Regions from separate parts of the Streptomyces sp. BBFR2 genome, predicted to be linked through region 2. Evidence: riboswitches for the same ligand, from Rfam matches in the RefSeq annotation. Region 2 holds a riboswitch; each other region holds the start of a gene.
What was found. Region 2 has a riboswitch for thiamine pyrophosphate ahead of thiO (glycine oxidase ThiO). Riboswitches for the same ligand answer to the same signal wherever they lie in the genome.
Positions count from the first base shown of each region.

Region 1: linked by a shared signal. The riboswitch ahead of ACGH2B_RS05910 (thiamine ABC transporter substrate binding subunit) and the one ahead of thiO (glycine oxidase ThiO) in region 2 are both predicted to bind thiamine pyrophosphate.
Region 3: linked by a shared signal. The riboswitch ahead of thiC (phosphomethylpyrimidine synthase ThiC) and the one ahead of thiO (glycine oxidase ThiO) in region 2 are both predicted to bind thiamine pyrophosphate.

Region 1 covers NZ_CP172415.1:1,686,954-1,692,183, forward strand. Annotated here, with positions in the region: gene ACGH2B_RS05900 (ABC transporter ATP-binding protein) at 1-342, opposite strand, end outside; gene ACGH2B_RS05905 (ABC transporter permease) at 343-1,986, opposite strand; gene ACGH2B_RS05910 (thiamine ABC transporter substrate binding subunit) at 2,007-3,032, opposite strand; TPP riboswitch at 3,199-3,320, opposite strand; gene rlmN (23S rRNA (adenine(2503)-C(2))-methyltransferase RlmN) at 3,355-4,461, opposite strand; gene ACGH2B_RS05920 (phosphatidate cytidylyltransferase) at 4,920-5,230, opposite strand, start outside.
Region 2 covers NZ_CP172415.1:5,302,568-5,307,797, forward strand. Annotated here, with positions in the region: gene ACGH2B_RS21565 (thiazole synthase) at 1-688, opposite strand, end outside; gene thiS (sulfur carrier protein ThiS) at 692-937, opposite strand; gene thiO (glycine oxidase ThiO) at 934-2,166, opposite strand; TPP riboswitch at 2,164-2,276, opposite strand; gene ACGH2B_RS21580 (NAD(P)/FAD-dependent oxidoreductase) at 2,422-3,663, shown strand; gene ACGH2B_RS21585 (Rv2175c family DNA-binding protein) at 3,796-4,161, shown strand; gene thiE (thiamine phosphate synthase) at 4,277-4,942, shown strand; gene metF (methylenetetrahydrofolate reductase [NAD(P)H]) at 5,077-5,230, shown strand, end outside.
Region 3 covers NZ_CP172415.1:3,369,282-3,374,511, forward strand. Annotated here, with positions in the region: gene ACGH2B_RS13295 (metallophosphoesterase) at 1-153, shown strand, start outside; gene ACGH2B_RS13300 (hypothetical protein) at 221-430, opposite strand; gene thiC (phosphomethylpyrimidine synthase ThiC) at 645-2,438, opposite strand; TPP riboswitch at 2,433-2,588, opposite strand; gene ACGH2B_RS13310 (YibE/F family protein) at 2,658-4,040, shown strand; gene ACGH2B_RS13315 (SsgA family sporulation/cell division regulator) at 4,177-4,602, opposite strand; gene ACGH2B_RS13320 (IclR family transcriptional regulator) at 4,706-5,230, opposite strand, start outside.

The sequences.
Region 1 (5,230 bases), 3.6 Mb from region 2:
GCCGAAGGCGACGTTGCCGGCGACATCGCGCTGCGGGAACAACTGGTGGTCCTGGAACATCAGGCCGACGCCGCGCCGGTGCGTGGGGACCCGTGCCTGGTCACGCCCTTCGAGAAGCACCCGTCCCGAGTCGGCCGGCTGCAACCCGGCCACCACCCGCAGGAGGGTCGATTTGCCGCTGCCGCTCGGCCCGAGAACACACACGATCTCCTGGGGGGCGATGCCCAGGTCCACAGCGTCGAGCGCGGCGGGCGCCCCGTGCCCGCCGAAGCGGACGGTGACCCCGTCCAGCCGTAGCAGGTCCCGGGGCCCGGTGGCCCGGTCCGTGGTGGTGGCGGTCATCTAGAACTCCCCGGTGTGGTCGGTACGGAGGCGTTCCAGGGCGAGCAGGGCCCCGGCGCACACCACCATCAACAGCGTGGACAGAGCCATCGCCTGGCCGTAGTTCAGCTCCCCGGCGCGGCCCAGCAGCCGGGCCACCGCCACCGGCAGGGTGGGGTGGTCGGGGCGGGCGATGAACACCGTCGCGCCGAACTCGCCGAGGGAGACGGCGAAGGCGAAGCCCGCGGCGATCAGCAGGGCGCGGCGCACCATGGGCAGGTCGACCTCCCGCCACACGCGCCACGGGGAGGCGCCCAGCACCGCGGCGGCCTCCCGGAGCCGGCCGTCGACGGCGCGCAGCACCGGCAGCATGGTGCGGACCACGAACGGCACGCCGACGAGGGCCTGCGCGAGCGGCACCAGCCACCAGGAGGAGCGCAGGTCCAGCGGCGGCTTGTCGAGGGTGATCAGAAAGCCGAAGCCGACGGTCACCGCGGACACCCCGAGCGGCAGCATCAGCAGCGCGTCGAGGCCGCGTACGAGGCGACCGCCCCGTCGGGTGAGCGCGGCGGCGGCGAGTCCGCCGATCACCAGGGCGATGGCGGTGGCGGCGGCGCCGTAGGCCAGGGAGTTCCACAGCGCGTCGAGCGGCGCGACCGCGAAGGTGCTGTCGGCGGACGCGGCGGAGCCCAGCGTGGCGTAGAAGACCGTCCCGTAGCCGTCGGGTCCGGCGAAGGACCGCGCGACGAGGATGACGAGCGGGGCCACGAGAAGCAGCGTGATGACGGCGACGGTGCCCCACAGCAGCGCCCACTGCCCGCCGCCCCGTGGGCGGAGCGTGGTGCGGGCGGCGTCGACGAGGCGGAGGGTGGTCTCGCGACGGCGTACCGTCCAGGCGTGCAGGGCCAGCAGCCCGAGCACCGCGACGAACTGGATCAAGGTCAGGACGGCGGCGGTGGGCAGATCGAGGAAGTCGGCGGTCTGCCGGTAGATCTCCACTTCCAGGGTGGAGAAGGTGGGGCCGCCGAGGATCTGCACCACGCCGAACGACGTGAAGGTGAACAGGAAGACCATCAACGCGGCCGCGGCCACAGCGGGGCCGAGCGCGGGCAGCGTCACCCGGCGCCATGCGGCGAACCGCCCCGCGCCGAGCACCCGCGCGGCCTCCTCCTGCCGCGGGTCGAGCTGGCCCCACAGGCCGCCCACGGTGCGGACGACCACCGCGTAGTTGAAGAAGACGTGTGCCAGCAGGATCGCCCACACCGTGGTGTCCAGCCGCAGCCCCCACAGGTCGTCGAGGAGCCCGCCGCGGCCGACCAGCGCGAGGAAGGCGGAGCCCACGACGACGGTGGGCAGGACGAACGGGACGGTGACGACGGCGCGCAGCAGTTGCTTGCCGGGGAAGTCGAAGCGGGCGAAGACATACGCCCCGGGGAGGGCGACGAGCAGCGTCAGGGCGGTGGAGGCGGCGGCCTGCCAGAGCGTGAACCACAGGACGTGCAGGATGTCCGGGTCGCCGAGGACGGCGGTGAGCCGGCCGAACTGCCACCGGCCTCCATCGGTGAGTCCGCGGCCGACGATCGCCGCGACGGGGTAGGCGAAGAACAGCGCGAAGAAGACGAGCGGCAGGACCAGCAGCCCCATGCGCACCACCGTGGCGCGCATGGGGCGGCGGCCCCGTGCGGTTACTTCAGAACGAGCGAGGACCACTGCTTGATCCACTGCTCGCGGTGCGCGGTGATCGTCTCCGGCGCGACCGTCGCCGGCTTGTCGATCGTCGCGCCGTACTTGGTGAACAGCGCGGGCACGGCGGCGTCCTCGCGTACCGGGTTGACGAACATCTGGAGCGGCATGTCCTCCTGGAACTTCCGGCTCAGCAGGAAGTCCAGCAGCGCCTTGCCGCCCTTCTCGTTCTTCGCGCCCTGGAGCAGACCGCCGAACTCGATCTGGCGGAAGCAGGTGCCGGTCGCCACACCGGTCGGCGCCTGCTTCGGTTCCGGCTTCTTGCCGAGCACCTCGACGGGCGGGCTGGAGGCGTACGAGACGACCAGCGGCTTGTCGCCCTTGCCCTTGCCCGCGGCGGAGCCGGAGAACCGCTCGTTGTACGCCTGCTCCCAGCCGTCGACGATTTCCACGCCGTTGGCCTTGAGCTTCTTCCAGTAGCCCTGCCAGCCGCCCTGGCCGTACGCGGCGACGGTGCCGAGCTGGAAGGCGAGCCCCGGTGAGGAGGTCGCGGAGTTCTCGGTGACCAGCAGGTTCTTGTACTCCGGCTTGATCAGGTCGTCGAAGGTCTTCGGCGGCGCGAGGTGGTGCGCGGTGAAGTAGGCGCGGTCGTAGTTGACGCAGGTGTCGCCGTAGTCGAGCGGCGTGACACGGTGCCCGGCCTTGTCGAGCTGGAGCGCGTCCGGCACCGCGCCGAGGCCCTTCGCCCGGTACGGGGCGAAGATGCCGGCCTTGAGACCGCGGGAGAGCAGCGTGTTGTCGATGCCGAAGAAGACATCGCCCTGCGGATTGTCCTTGGACAGGATCGCCTGGTTGACGGCCTTCCCGGCATCGCCGCCCTTGAGGACGCGGACCTTGTAGCCGCTCTGCTTCTCGAAGTCGGCGAGCACCGATTTCGAGGCGTTGAACGAGTCGTGGCTGACGAGCGTGACGGTCTTGGCGTCCGCCGCGTCATCACCGGAGCCGCCGCAGGCGGCGAGTCCGCCCATGGCGACGGCGGTGACCACGACGGCCGCGGTGGCTCTGCGGCGGGTGGTGAGGCTGGTGTGACCCACTGGTGTCCTCCTGGCTGGCCAGGAAGAGACGCGGCCCCGTGCGGTGCCGCATGGGGCGCGTCGGGACGCGTGCCATGCGGCACCGCACGGGGCGCAACAGCATGAGTGATGACCGAACTTCCTACCCGGAATGACCCGGGCGAGGTTCAAGGGTCTGCGGGTCCCCGTATCGCTACGGTCTCTCCGCACTCTCAGCGCTGTGGCGCTCCCCTGTCGGAATGTGCATTTGTTCGATCACACGGTACCAGCGCGCGGGTCAGCGCTCAGAGGCGGCGAGCTGGCCGCAGGCCCCGTCGATCTCCTGGCCGCGGGTGTCGCGCACCGTCACCGGCACGCCGTGCGCCTCGATGGCCCGGACGAACGCCCGCTCGTCCTCGGGCCGCGAGGCGGTCCACTTCGATCCGGGCGTCGGGTTCAGCGGGATGAGGTTCACATGGACGCGCCGCCCCTTGAGCAGCCGTCCGAGGAGGTCACCGCGCCATGCCTGGTCGTTGATGTCACGGATGAGGGCGTACTCGATGGAGATCCGGCGGCCGGACTTCTCCGCGTACTCCCAGGCGGCGTCGAGCACCTCGCGGACCTTCCAGCGGGTGTTGACCGGCACCAGCGTGTCGCGCAGCTCGTCGTCGGGGGCGTGGAGCGAGACCGCCAGGCGGCATTTGAAGCCCTCGTCGGCGAACCGCAGCATCGCCGGAACCAGCCCGACCGTCGACACGGTGATACCGCGCTGCGACAGTCCCAGGCCGTCGGGCTCGGGGTCGGTGAGCCGGCGGATGGCGCCGACGACCCGCTTGTAGTTGGCGAGCGGCTCCCCCATGCCCATGAACACGATGTTGGACAGCCGCGCGGGGCCGCCGGGCACCTCTCCGTCGCGGAGCGCCCGCATGCCGTCGACGATCTGGTGGACGATCTCCGCCGTCGAGAGGTTACGGTCCAGGCCGGCCTGCCCCGTGGCGCAGAACGGGCAGTTCATACCGCATCCGGCCTGCGAGGAGATGCACATGGTGACGCGGTCGGGGTACCGCATCAGCACCGACTCGACGAGGGTGCCGTCGTGCAGCTTCCAGAGGGTCTTGCGGGTGGTGTCGTCATCGCAGGAGATGTGCCGCACCACGCTCATCAGCTCGGGCAGCAGCTCCGTCGCCAGCTTCTCCCGCGCGGCGGCCGGGATGTCCGTCCACTGCGCCGGGTCGTGCGCGTACCGCGCGAAGTAGTGCTGCGACAGTTGCTTGGCACGAAACGGCTTCTCCCCGATCGCGGCCACCGCTTCGCGGCGCTCCACGGGGCTGAGATCGGCGAGGTGCCGCGGGGGCTTCTTGGCCCCACGCGGCGCGACAAAGGTGAGTTCTCCGGGCTTCGGCATGGTGCATCCAGTGTCGCAGACCCCCGGGGCGGGGCGGGCCGTCCCAAGGGTGGGGGCGGTCACCCCCGCACGCCCGGGGCGCGGGCGGAGCGCCCCGGGCAGGGCACCGGGCCCACGGAGGGGTACGCACCCACGGGGCGAGGGCCCCGTAGCGGTTCACCCGAGCCCGCCCCATGCTTCCCCACCACCGCGCCGCATGGGGCGCGCCGCAACGAGGCACCCGCCGAACGGGCGCTGCGGCATGGGGCGCCGCCGCATGGGGCGCCCGCCCCACGCCACCACCGCCCCATGCGCACAGCACAGCGCAGCACCGGCGACTCCGCCCCATGCCCGCCCCGGCCCAGAACCAGCCAACCTGCTTCATAAGCAACGCAGAAGCCCCTCACCAGCGGCTTCTCACCGATGAGGGGCTTCCGTCATGCGAGGACACGCGCGGTGTCAGGCATGGGGCGCGAAGGTCACCCCGTACCGGTGCCCACGAAGATCACGAAGAGCAGCCAGACCACCGGCGCGGTGGGCAGCAGGGAGTCGAGCCGGTCCATGATCCCGCCGTGCCCGGGGAGCAGGGTGCCCATGTCCTTGATGCCGAGGTCCCGCTTGATCATGGATTCGCCGAGGTCGCCGAGGGTGGCGCTGGCGGCGACGGCGAGGCCCAGCAGCAGACCCTGCCACCACGCACCGCCCTCGATCAGGAACTCCATGCACAGCGCGCCGGCGACCATCGCGAACAGCACGGCGCCGACCAGGCCCTCCCGCGTCTTGCCGGGGC
Region 2 (5,230 bases):
CCGCGTCGACGGCGTACCGCATCGACCGCGCCATCAGCTCCGGCTCCTGGGCGCGGGTCACCGCCGACGCCAGCATCACCGCGGCGCACCCCAGCTCCATGGCGAGCGCGGCGTCCGAGGCGGTCCCGGCGCCCGCGTCGAGGATCACCGGGACCCCGGCGCGCTCGGTGATGAGCTGGAAGTTGTGCGGGTTGCGGATGCCCAGACCGGAGCCGATCGGCGAGCCCAGCGGCATGATCGCGGCGCAGCCGGCGTCCTCCAGCTTCCGGGCCAGCACCGGATCGTCGCTGGTGTACGGCAGCACCGTGAAACCGTCGTCCACCAGGGTCTCCGCCGCGTCCAGCAGTTCCACCGGGTCGGGCAGCAGCGTCCGCTCGTCGGCGACCACCTCCAGCTTGACCCAGTCGGTGCCCAGCGCCTCCCGGGCGAGCCGGGCGGTGAGCACCGCCTCGCCGGCCGTGAAACAGCCCGCGGTGTTCGGCAGCACCTGGATCCCGTGCCGGGCGAGGACGGAGAGGACCGAACCCTGGACGGTCGGGTCCAGGCGCCGCATGGCGACCGTCGTGAGCTGCGTCCCCGAGGCGAGCAGCGCCCGCTCCAGGACGTCCAGGCTGGGCGCGCCCCCGGTGCCCATGATCAGGCGGGAGGTGAACTCCGTACCCCCCAGGGTGAAGAGATCGTCGGCCACCGGTCAGCCTCCCTGGACCGCGGTCAGCACCTCGACGCGGTCACCGGCGCCGAGCAGGGTGTCCGTCCACCGGGAGCGCGGGACGACGGTCTCGTTGACCGCCGCCGCGACCCCGGACGGGGCGGTGGACAGCGTCGCCACCAGACGGTCCAGGGTCAGCCCGCCGGGGATCTCCCGGGGGGCGCCGTTGACGGTGACCGTGACCGGTGCGGACGAGGCGGATCGGGCGGATGGGGTCGGTGTGGTCATGCCTGCTGCTCCTGGAGGACGCGTCCCGGGGCGGCCGGCGCACCGGCCCCCGGGGCGAAGCGGTCGGGGGAGAAGGGGCGGGCCTCCTCGGGCAGCCGCCCCGTGGTGAGCGCCTCGGCCAGCGCGTCACCGGTGATCGGCGTCAGCAGCACGCCGTTGCGGAAGTGCCCGGTGGCCAGCAGCAGCCCGGGCAGCGCCGTGGGGCCGAGCAGCGGCGCGTTGTCCGGCGAGGCGGGCCGCAGCCCCGCGCACGTCTCCACCAGCGGCAGCTCCGTCAGGCCCGGCACCAGCTCGTGCGCGTCCCGCAGCAGCTCGTAGACGCCGCCCGCGGTGACGGTGGTGTCCCAGCCCAGCTCCTCCGTGGTGGCGCCGACGACCAGCTCACCGTTCTCCCGCGGCACCAGGTAGAGCGGCCCGCCGCGCACCACGGCCCGTACGGTGCGGGACAGGAACGGGGCGCTCCCCAGGGGCATGCGCGGCATCCGCAGCCGCAGCACCTGGCCCTTCACCGGGCGCACCGGCGGCCGCACCTCGTCCGGCACGCCCGCCAGCCGCCCGCTGAGGCTGCCCGCGGCCAGCACGGTGCTGCCGGCCGACACCTGGGTGCCGTCGGCCAGCTCGGCGCCGGTGGCGCGGCCCGCGGTGACCGTCAGCCGGGCGGCGCGGGTGCGGTGGAAGACCACCCCGGCCCGTTCGCAGGCCACCAGCAGCGCGGCGGTCAGCCGCCGCGGATCGGTCTGGTGGTCGCCGTCGACCCGCAGGCCCCCGCGCACGCCGGGCGCGAGCATCGGCTCCAGGCGCCGGCACTCACGCCCCGGCAGCCAGTGGGACTCCAGCCCGCACCGCACCTGGAGTGCGTGGAGTTCGCGCAGGTGGGCGCGGTCGTCGGCGTCCAGCGCCACGGCCAGGGTGCCGCAGGCGCGGTAGCCCGCGTCCAGGCCGCTCGCCTCCTCCAGCTCCGCCACGAAGTCCGGGTAGCGGCGGGCGGACGCGAGGTTGAGGCCGAGCAGCGTCTCCTCGCCGTAGTGCAGTTCGGTGACGGCGGCGAGCATCCCGGCGGCGACCCGGCCCGCGCCGCCGCCCGGCTCCGGATCGGCCAGCGCGGTCCGCAGACCGCGCCGCGCGGCCCGCCAGGCGGTGACCAGCCCCATGAGGCCACCGCCGATCACCAGGACATCGGGGTGCGGCGGTGGATGCTGCGGGCTCTGAGGTGTGACGGATGGCGGCATGGGCGTCCAGCCCCTCCCTTCGCCGGCATGACCCGGATCAGGTTCGTACGGTCGGAGGCCGGTCAGCCTCCCTCTCAGCCCGGTGCGTCCGGGCTCCCGCGAGTGCGTGTCCGCCTCACCCTAGTACCCGCCCCCGAGGACCCGTAAGGGAGTGCCCGCCCGCCCCGGGGCGTGGCGGACGGGCCGTGACGCTGTGTCAGAGATCTCCTCGCGCGGTGCTGCGGACGGCCTCCCGCGCCGCCCTAGAGTGACCGGGTGAGCGAGCAGAGCAAGTCCCCCCAGGCCCCTGACCACACGCCGCGCGTGGTGATCGCCGGCGCCGGTATGGCGGGCGTGCAGACCGCCGTCGCGCTGCGCGAGAACGGCTGGCACGGTGCGATCACCCTCTTCGGCGACGAACCGCACCCGCCCTACGACCGGCCGCCGCTGTCCAAGGCGGTCCTGCTGGGCAAGGCCGACGGCGCCGCCTTCGACGTCGACTTCCGCTCCCTCGGCATCGACCTGGAACTGGACCACCCGGTGACCGGCATCCGCCCCGCCGAACACCTGCTGGACACCGTGCGCGGCCCCGTCCGCTACGACCACGCCGTCCTCGCCACCGGGTCCGCACCCCTGAAGCTGCCCGGCACCGAGGGCCACCCCGGTGTGCACCTGCTGCGCACCCTGGACGACGCGCGCCGGCTGCGCCCCGTCCTGGCCGCACGGAGCGACGTCGTCGTGGTCGGCGCGGGCTGGATCGGCGCCGAGTTCGCCACCGCCGCCCGGGAGGCGGGCTGCGCCGTCACCGTCGTCGAGGCCGCCGACCGCCCGCTGGCCGGGGCGCTGCCCGCCGAGGTCGCCGCCCACATGACGCCCTGGTACGGCGCGGCCGGGGCCGACCTGCGCACCGGGGCGCGCGTCGCCTCCGTCGAGCAGCGCGGCGTCGTCCTGGACGACGGCACCGCCCTGCCCGCCGACGCCGTCCTCGTCGGCATCGGCGCCCGCCCCGTCACCGGCTGGCTGGCCGGCTCCGGCATCGCGCTCTCGCCCGAGGACGGCTCGGTCCTCGCCGACGACCGGCTGCGCACCTCCGCCCCCGACGTCCACGCCGTCGGCGACTGCGCCTCCTTCCCCTCCGCCCGCTACGGCCGCCGCCTCCTGATCCACCACTGGGACAACGCCCTCCAAGGCCCCCGCACCGTCGCGCGGAACATCACCGGCGACCCTGCAGAGGCCACCGTCTACGACCCGGTGCCCTACTTCTGGTCGGAGCAGTTCGGCCGCTTCGTCCAGTACGCGGGCGACCACGGCGGCGCCGACGAACTGGTGTGGCGCGGCGACCCGGACGGCGCCGCCTGGTCGGTCATCTGGCTGCGCGACGGCGTCCTGGTGGCGCTGCTGGCGGTCGGCAGGCCCCGCGACCTGGCCCAGGGCCGCCGCCTCATCGAGCGCGGCGCCACCCTGGACCGGCTGCGCGCGGCCGACGCGTCCGTCCCGCTCAAATCCGCGGTGCGCTGAGCCGGACGGGGCGTACGGCGGCCGGACCGGCGCCCGCGCGAAGGCCGTACGCCGGTGCTCCGGCACGCCACGCGGGCCTCGCGCGGCGATGCCCGGCTACCGACTGTCAGTGCGAGGTGGCACGCTTGTCCTGTGACCGAGATTGACGCAAACATCGATGGACTCGTCCCCGCCTGGCTCACCCTCCCCGACATCGCCGAAGCGTTCGGCGTCCAGGTGACGCGCGTACGGCAGTTGGTCAAGGAGGGCCAGCTGATCGCCGTGCGCCGCGGCGAGAACAGGGCACTGCACGTGCCGGCCGATTTCATCCAGGACGGCAAGGTCGTCAAGGGCCTCGTCGGCACCCTGACGCTCCTGCGCGACGACGGCTTCGCCGACGAGGAGATGCTGGAGTGGCTCTTCACCCCGGATGAGTCCCTGCCCGGCACCCCCGCGCAGGCCCTGCGCGAGAACCGCGGCACGGAGGTGAAGCGCCGGGCGCAGGCGCTCGCCATGTGACGCCCCGGGCGGGCCGCACCCGGCCCGCCCGCGCCCATCAGCATCCGTAAACCGCTACGAGGTGGCGTACGCGCCGGACACCCGGCCGTACGCCACCGCCTTGGGGGAGCACCCGATGACGACCCGGACCCACGCCGCCCGCGCCGCGGCCCTCGCCGACGCCCGGCTCTACCTCTGCACCGACGCCCGCACCCGCCAGGGCGACCTGCCGCAGTTCCTGGACGCGGTGCTCTCCTCCGGGGTGGACATCGTCCAACTGCGTGACAAGGGCATGGAGGCGGCCGAGGAACTGCGCCATCTGGAGACCGTCGCCGACGCCTGCCGCCGCCACGGCACCCTCCTCGCCGTCAACGACCGCGCCGACGTCGCCCACGCCGCCGGCGCCGATGTGCTCCACCTCGGCCAGGGCGACCTCCCGGTCCCCGCCGCCCGCGCGCTGCTCGGCCCGGACGTCCTCATAGGCCGCTCCACGCACGCCGAGGCGGAGGCCGACGCCGCCCTCACCGAGCCGGGCGTGGACTACTTCTGCACCGGACCGTGCTGGCCCACGCCCACCAAGCCGGGCCGCCACGCCCCGGGCCTCGGCCTCGTCCGGTACACCGCCGCGCAGGCCCCCGCGCGCCCCTGGTTCGCCATCGGCGGTATCGACGCGGGCAACCTCGACGCGGTCCTCGACGCCGGCGCCCGCCGGATCGTCGTCGTCCGCGCCCTCACCGAGGCGGACGACCCCGCCGCCGCGGCCGCCGCGCTCGCCCGCCGGATACGCGAGCGGGACGCCTGACCCGGCGGAGACCGGTCCGCGTGCGGGCGGCCCGCCCGCGCCTTCCTGTCCACCCAGTGGACAGGAAGTGTGCCTATTCCGGCATTACACCGGAGCCGGTTGGTGACCGTCCCATGGGTGGATAACCTTCCCGTATGGCCCTAGGTACCGCTTCCACCAGGACTGATCGCGCACATACCGTCCGTGAGCTGCTCGCTTCCGGCAAACAGTCGTACTCGTTCGAGTTCGCCGCCCCGAAGACCGAGAAGGGCGAGCGGACGCTGTGGAACGCCATCCGCCGCATCGAAG
Region 3 (5,230 bases), 1.9 Mb from region 2:
CTGCTGGGCGAGGTCGGCACGGAGGACAGCGACGGCGAGCAGGTCGCCGTCGAGGGCCCGCACGTCTACGCCGACGGCCTGGCCATCGCGATGGACGGCGGCGTCACCATGGCCGGCAAGCTCCTCGTCACCCAACTCCCGCTGGTCTCCTGAGCATTGGCGTCCGGCGCACCCGAGGGACGCCGGACGCCGTACCGGAGGCACGCTCCTCCGGCGGTGATCAGGTGAGGGCGAGCCAGACCATCCCGGCGCAGAAGACGGTGGCGGCAAGGGCGACCGGCGCGTGACGGATACGGCGGACGCGCTCGACGCGGTGCGCCGCGAAACCCACGACGACCGCGATGAACAGCACGAAGACCGCGCCGACCGTACCGGGCAGCGCCCCCTTGCTGAAGCCGAAGTTCCCAGTGTGCTGGAGGAACCAGCTCACGCCCGCCCACTTCATCTTTCCCACCCCTGTGCGCCCGTGCCGCCCTCACCGGCGGCGAACCGGAACGGCGGGATACGAACGGCCAACGTAACAACCCCTGGGCGCGCCCTACGGAACGGCAGCGCACGGGGCGGCAACCGGGAAGTGTCCGTGAACGGGCGCGGCGCGCCGACGCCACCCACGACGGTGGCCCCGGCGCGCCGCGGACGGAAGGTCAGTCGGCCAGCGGCAGATAGACGCGGTTGCCCGCCGCCGCGAACTCCTTGGACTTCTCCAGCATGCCCGCCTCGATCTCCTCGGGACTGGCACCGTCCTCGCCGCCGAACTGCTCCGTGATGCTCCGGCTGATCTTCATCGAGCAGAACTTCGGCCCGCACATGGAGCAGAAGTGCGCCGTCTTCGCCGGCTCCGCGGGCAGCGTCGCATCATGGAACTCCCGCGCGGTGTCGGGGTCGAGGGCCAGATTGAACTGATCCTCCCAGCGGAACTCGAAGCGGGCGTCCGACAGCGCGTCGTCCCACTCCTGAGCGCTGGGGTGCCCCTTGGCGAGGTCCGCCGCATGCGCCGCGATCTTGTACGTGATGACGCCGGTCTTCACATCGTCGCGGTCCGGCAGCCCCAGATGCTCCTTGGGCGTGACGTAACAGAGCATCGCCGTACCCCACCAGGCGATCATCGCGGCGCCGATGCCCGACGTGATGTGGTCGTAGGCAGGCGCGATATCCGTGGTCAGCGGGCCGAGCGTGTAGAACGGCGCCTCCTCGCAGATCTCCTGCTGAAGGTCGACGTTCTCCTTGATCTTGTGCATCGGGACATGGCCCGGGCCCTCGATCATCGTCTGCACACCGTGCGCCTTGGCGATCTTGTTCAGCTCGCCGAGCGTGCGCAACTCCGCGAACTGCGCCTCGTCGTTGGCGTCCGCGATCGAGCCCGGGCGCAGCCCGTCACCGAGCGAGAACGTCACGTCGTACGACGCGAGAATGTCGCACAGCTCCTCGAAATGCGTGTACAGGAATGACTCCTGATGGTGCGCCAGGCACCAGGCGGCCATGATCGAGCCGCCGCGGGAGACGATGCCGGTCTTGCGGCGGGCGGTCAGCGGCACGTACCGCAGCAGCACACCGGCGTGGACCGTCATGTAGTCGACGCCCTGCTCCGCCTGCTCGATGACGGTGTCCTTGTAGATCTCCCAGGTCAGCTCCTCGGCCTTGCCGTCGACCTTCTCCAGCGCCTGGTAGAGGGGGACGGTGCCGATCGGCACCGGGGAGTTGCGCAGCACCCACTCGCGGGTGGTGTGGATGTTGCGGCCGGTGGAGAGGTCCATGACCGTGTCGGCGCCCCAGCGGGTCGCCCAGGTCATCTTCTCCACCTCCTCCTCGATGGACGAGGTGACCGCGGAGTTGCCGATGTTGGCGTTCACCTTCACCAGGAAGTTCTTGCCGATGATCATCGGCTCGATCTCCGGGTGATTGACGTTCGCCGGCAGCACCGCCCGGCCCGCCGCGATCTCGTCACGGACGAACTCGGGTGTCACCCCCTCGCGGACCGCGACGTACTCCATCTCCGCGGTGATCTCGCCGCGCCGCGCGTAGGCGAGCTGGCTGACCGCCACGCCGTCCCGCCCGCGCCGTGGCTGGCGAGGCCGCCCGGGGAAGACCGCATCGAGATTCCGCAGGCCACCGCGGGGTGAGGTGTGCTTGAGACCGTCGTCCTCGGGGCGCGGTGGGCGGCCCGCGTACTCCTCGGTGTCGCCCCGCGCGATGATCCAGTTCTCCCGCAGCGGTGCCAGACCACGGCGGACATCGGTGTCGATCTGGGGATCGGTGTACGGACCTGACGTGTCGTACAGCGTCACGTCCTTTCCGTTGGTGAGGTGCACTCGCCGGACCGGTACCCGCAGGTCCGGGCGTGATCCGGCGACGTAGCCCTTGTGCCAGCCGATCTCCTTGACGGAGCCGTCCCGGCCGGACTCGCCGTTTTCGGGCGTGCGTGCATCCTGCAGAGTCATGAAGACCCAACTCCCTACGCCGGCATTACCCGGTAACAGGTTCGGCGGTCGACGCAGCGGCTTCCGTCCGCGGTGTTTCACGTGAAACACCGCCGGGACGAAGGTCAGCGCCCTCTCAGCCCGGTGCTCCGAGCTCCCGCGATTGCAAAGGTGGCACCACGGTAGCGGCCGGTACGCCGAGGTGGCCAGGGGGCCCGTGCTTCTTGCGATGATCGGGCGGTGACCGGCATCGACACGTCCTCCTCCGCCACCGCCTCCCACCACGGCCACAGCCATGGGCACGGGCACGGCCCGGCGGCCCCCGTCTCCCGACATCTGCGGAAGGTCATCGCCGCGGTGCTGATCCCGTTCGCGGTCGCCGTCGTGGTCGGACTGGCAGTGCTGTGGCCGGGCGGCGCCCCCGGCCACAAACCGTCCGGCGTCGGCTTCGACCAGCCCCAGGAATCAGCCCGCGTGATCAAGGTCGCCGAGGTCGACTGCGCGAAGGTGCACGCCGAACAGCAGCCTGCCCCGGGGGAGCAGCCGGGCGGGCCCCCGGCGAAGGCCAAGGGCCCGTGCGAAGTCGCGACGGTGAAGGTGACGACGGGTGAGAACACCGGCCGGACCTTCGACACGGTCGTCACCCCGGACGCGCTGCGCCACTACACCACCGGGCAGGAGGTCCGGGTCGCGTACTCCCCCAAGGCGCCGTGGGATCTGCAGTACTCGATCAACGACGTCGACCGGACGGTGCCGATGTGGGTACTGGCCGCGATCTTCGCGGGCGCCGTCGTCGTGGTGGGACGGCTGCGCGGGATTCTGGCGCTGGTCGCGCTGGTCGCGAGCTTCGGGGTGTTGACGCTGTTCATCCTGCCGGCGATCCTCCAGGGCTCGAACCCGCTGGTCGTCGCGGTGGTCGGCGGTAGCGCGATCATGCTGATCGCGCTCTACATGTGCCATGGGCTGACGGCCAGAACCTCGGTCGCCGTCCTCGGGACCCTCGCCTCGCTGCTGCTCATCGGGGTGCTCGGCTCGGTCTTCATCGGCTGGGCGCTGCTGACCGGCAACACCGACGACTTCACGGGGCTGGTCCACGGGCTCTACCCGGACATCGAGATCCGGGGTCTGCTGCTGGCGGGCATCATCATCGGCTCCCTGGGGGTGCTCGACGATGTGACGGTCACCCAGACCGCGGCCGTGTGGGAGCTGAAGGAGGCCGATCCGTCGGCGTCCTGGCGGACGCTGTACCGCGCGGCGATGCGGATCGGGCGGGACCACATCGCCTCGGTGGTGAACACCCTCGTCCTCGCCTACGCGGGCGCGGCGCTGCCGCTGATGCTGCTCTTCTCGATCGCGCGGAGCGGGATGGGCGCGGTCGCGGGCAGCGAGGTGGTGGCCGAGGAGATCGTGCGGACGCTGGTCGGCAGCGTCGGACTCGTCGCGTCGGTGCCGCTGACCACGCTGCTGGCCGCGCTGGTCGTCTCGGCCGACCGCGGGCGGCCGGACACTCCGGGGGACGGGAACGGAGCGGCCGGCCGGGGCGCGGACGCTCCACCGACCGGCGGCCGGGCGGCCGCGCGGCGCGCCGGGCGCGGGACACGCGGGCGGCGCCGCAGGGCGTGAGGCGCCGCCGGAAACCCGTCGCGCTGCCGGTGGTGCGGGCCCGGGCGGCCGGGCCCGTACCGCGTTCGGCCCGGACCACCGGGGGACAGGGTCGTCCGGGCCGAGCGCGGGCGGTGAGCCACCCGCGGCCTGCGGGTCAGCCCGCCTTCGACGCTTCGGTCAGGATGCGGTCCAGTACGGCGTCGAGGGTGTCGCAGACCTCTTCCGCGCCGAGGGGCACGAGGCGGTCCGTACGGTCGAGGAAGGCCACCAGGGGAGGGGCGCTGACGCGGAAGAGCGCGCGCTCGGAGCCCACTTGAAGGCTGATGAAGACATCGCTGAGATGGCCGCCCGCGACCGGTTCGATGCGTACATCGCCCTCGCCGGAGGGTCTGCTCAGTCCGTCGAGCATCAGCTCACGGCTGAAGGCCCAGGTGACCGGCATATCACCGGGTAGGTCGAAGGTGAGGCGGACGGCATACGGATCGGCGCTGTCGAAGTCCAACTGCACCGGGATCCGGAAGGCGAGTTCCTCCGAAACGAGGAAGCTCATGATCACTTCTGCCTGAACTGTGTCGGTCATCAACCACTGCCCCGCACTAGATCGGGATGGCCGGGATTCGTCCCCCGGAGCCCTATTGACGCCATCGTCTGTCACGTGCCAGCAGATCACAAGGAGTGAGTTTTCAGATACTGATAGAGAAGGCGAGTGTCGTTAGTGTCGCCTCCGCCATTTTCCGTAGCCGCGCCGTGACGGAGCGCAATCGGTGCAGTTCCTCGACGGGAAGAGAAACCGCCAGCGCCGCGGCGGCGGATCCGACCTGGATGGGAATCGCGGAGCAAACCGTGCCAAGGGCATATTCCTGTTGTTCATATGCGACGTGACCGCGACGCACCGTATCCAAACGATGCAGCAGATCGTCCTTGGATCGCACGGAAAAAGGGGTTATGGACTTCACCGGATAGCGGGAGAGATGTTCCTTGCGAGCGGCCGGGTCGAGCTGCGCCAGGAGGCACTGACCGATCGCGTGGGCGTGGGCGGCGGTGCGGAAGTCGACCCACTCCGTCACCGGTGGACGGTCCGGTGTGCCGCCGACCGCGACCACCTCCACCTCCCCCTCGCGGTAGACGGCGAAGTAGACCGCGGCGTCCAGCCGCTCACCCAGCGTGGACAGCGCCGTGGAGAGTTCCTGCCGCCGGTGCCGCTGCCC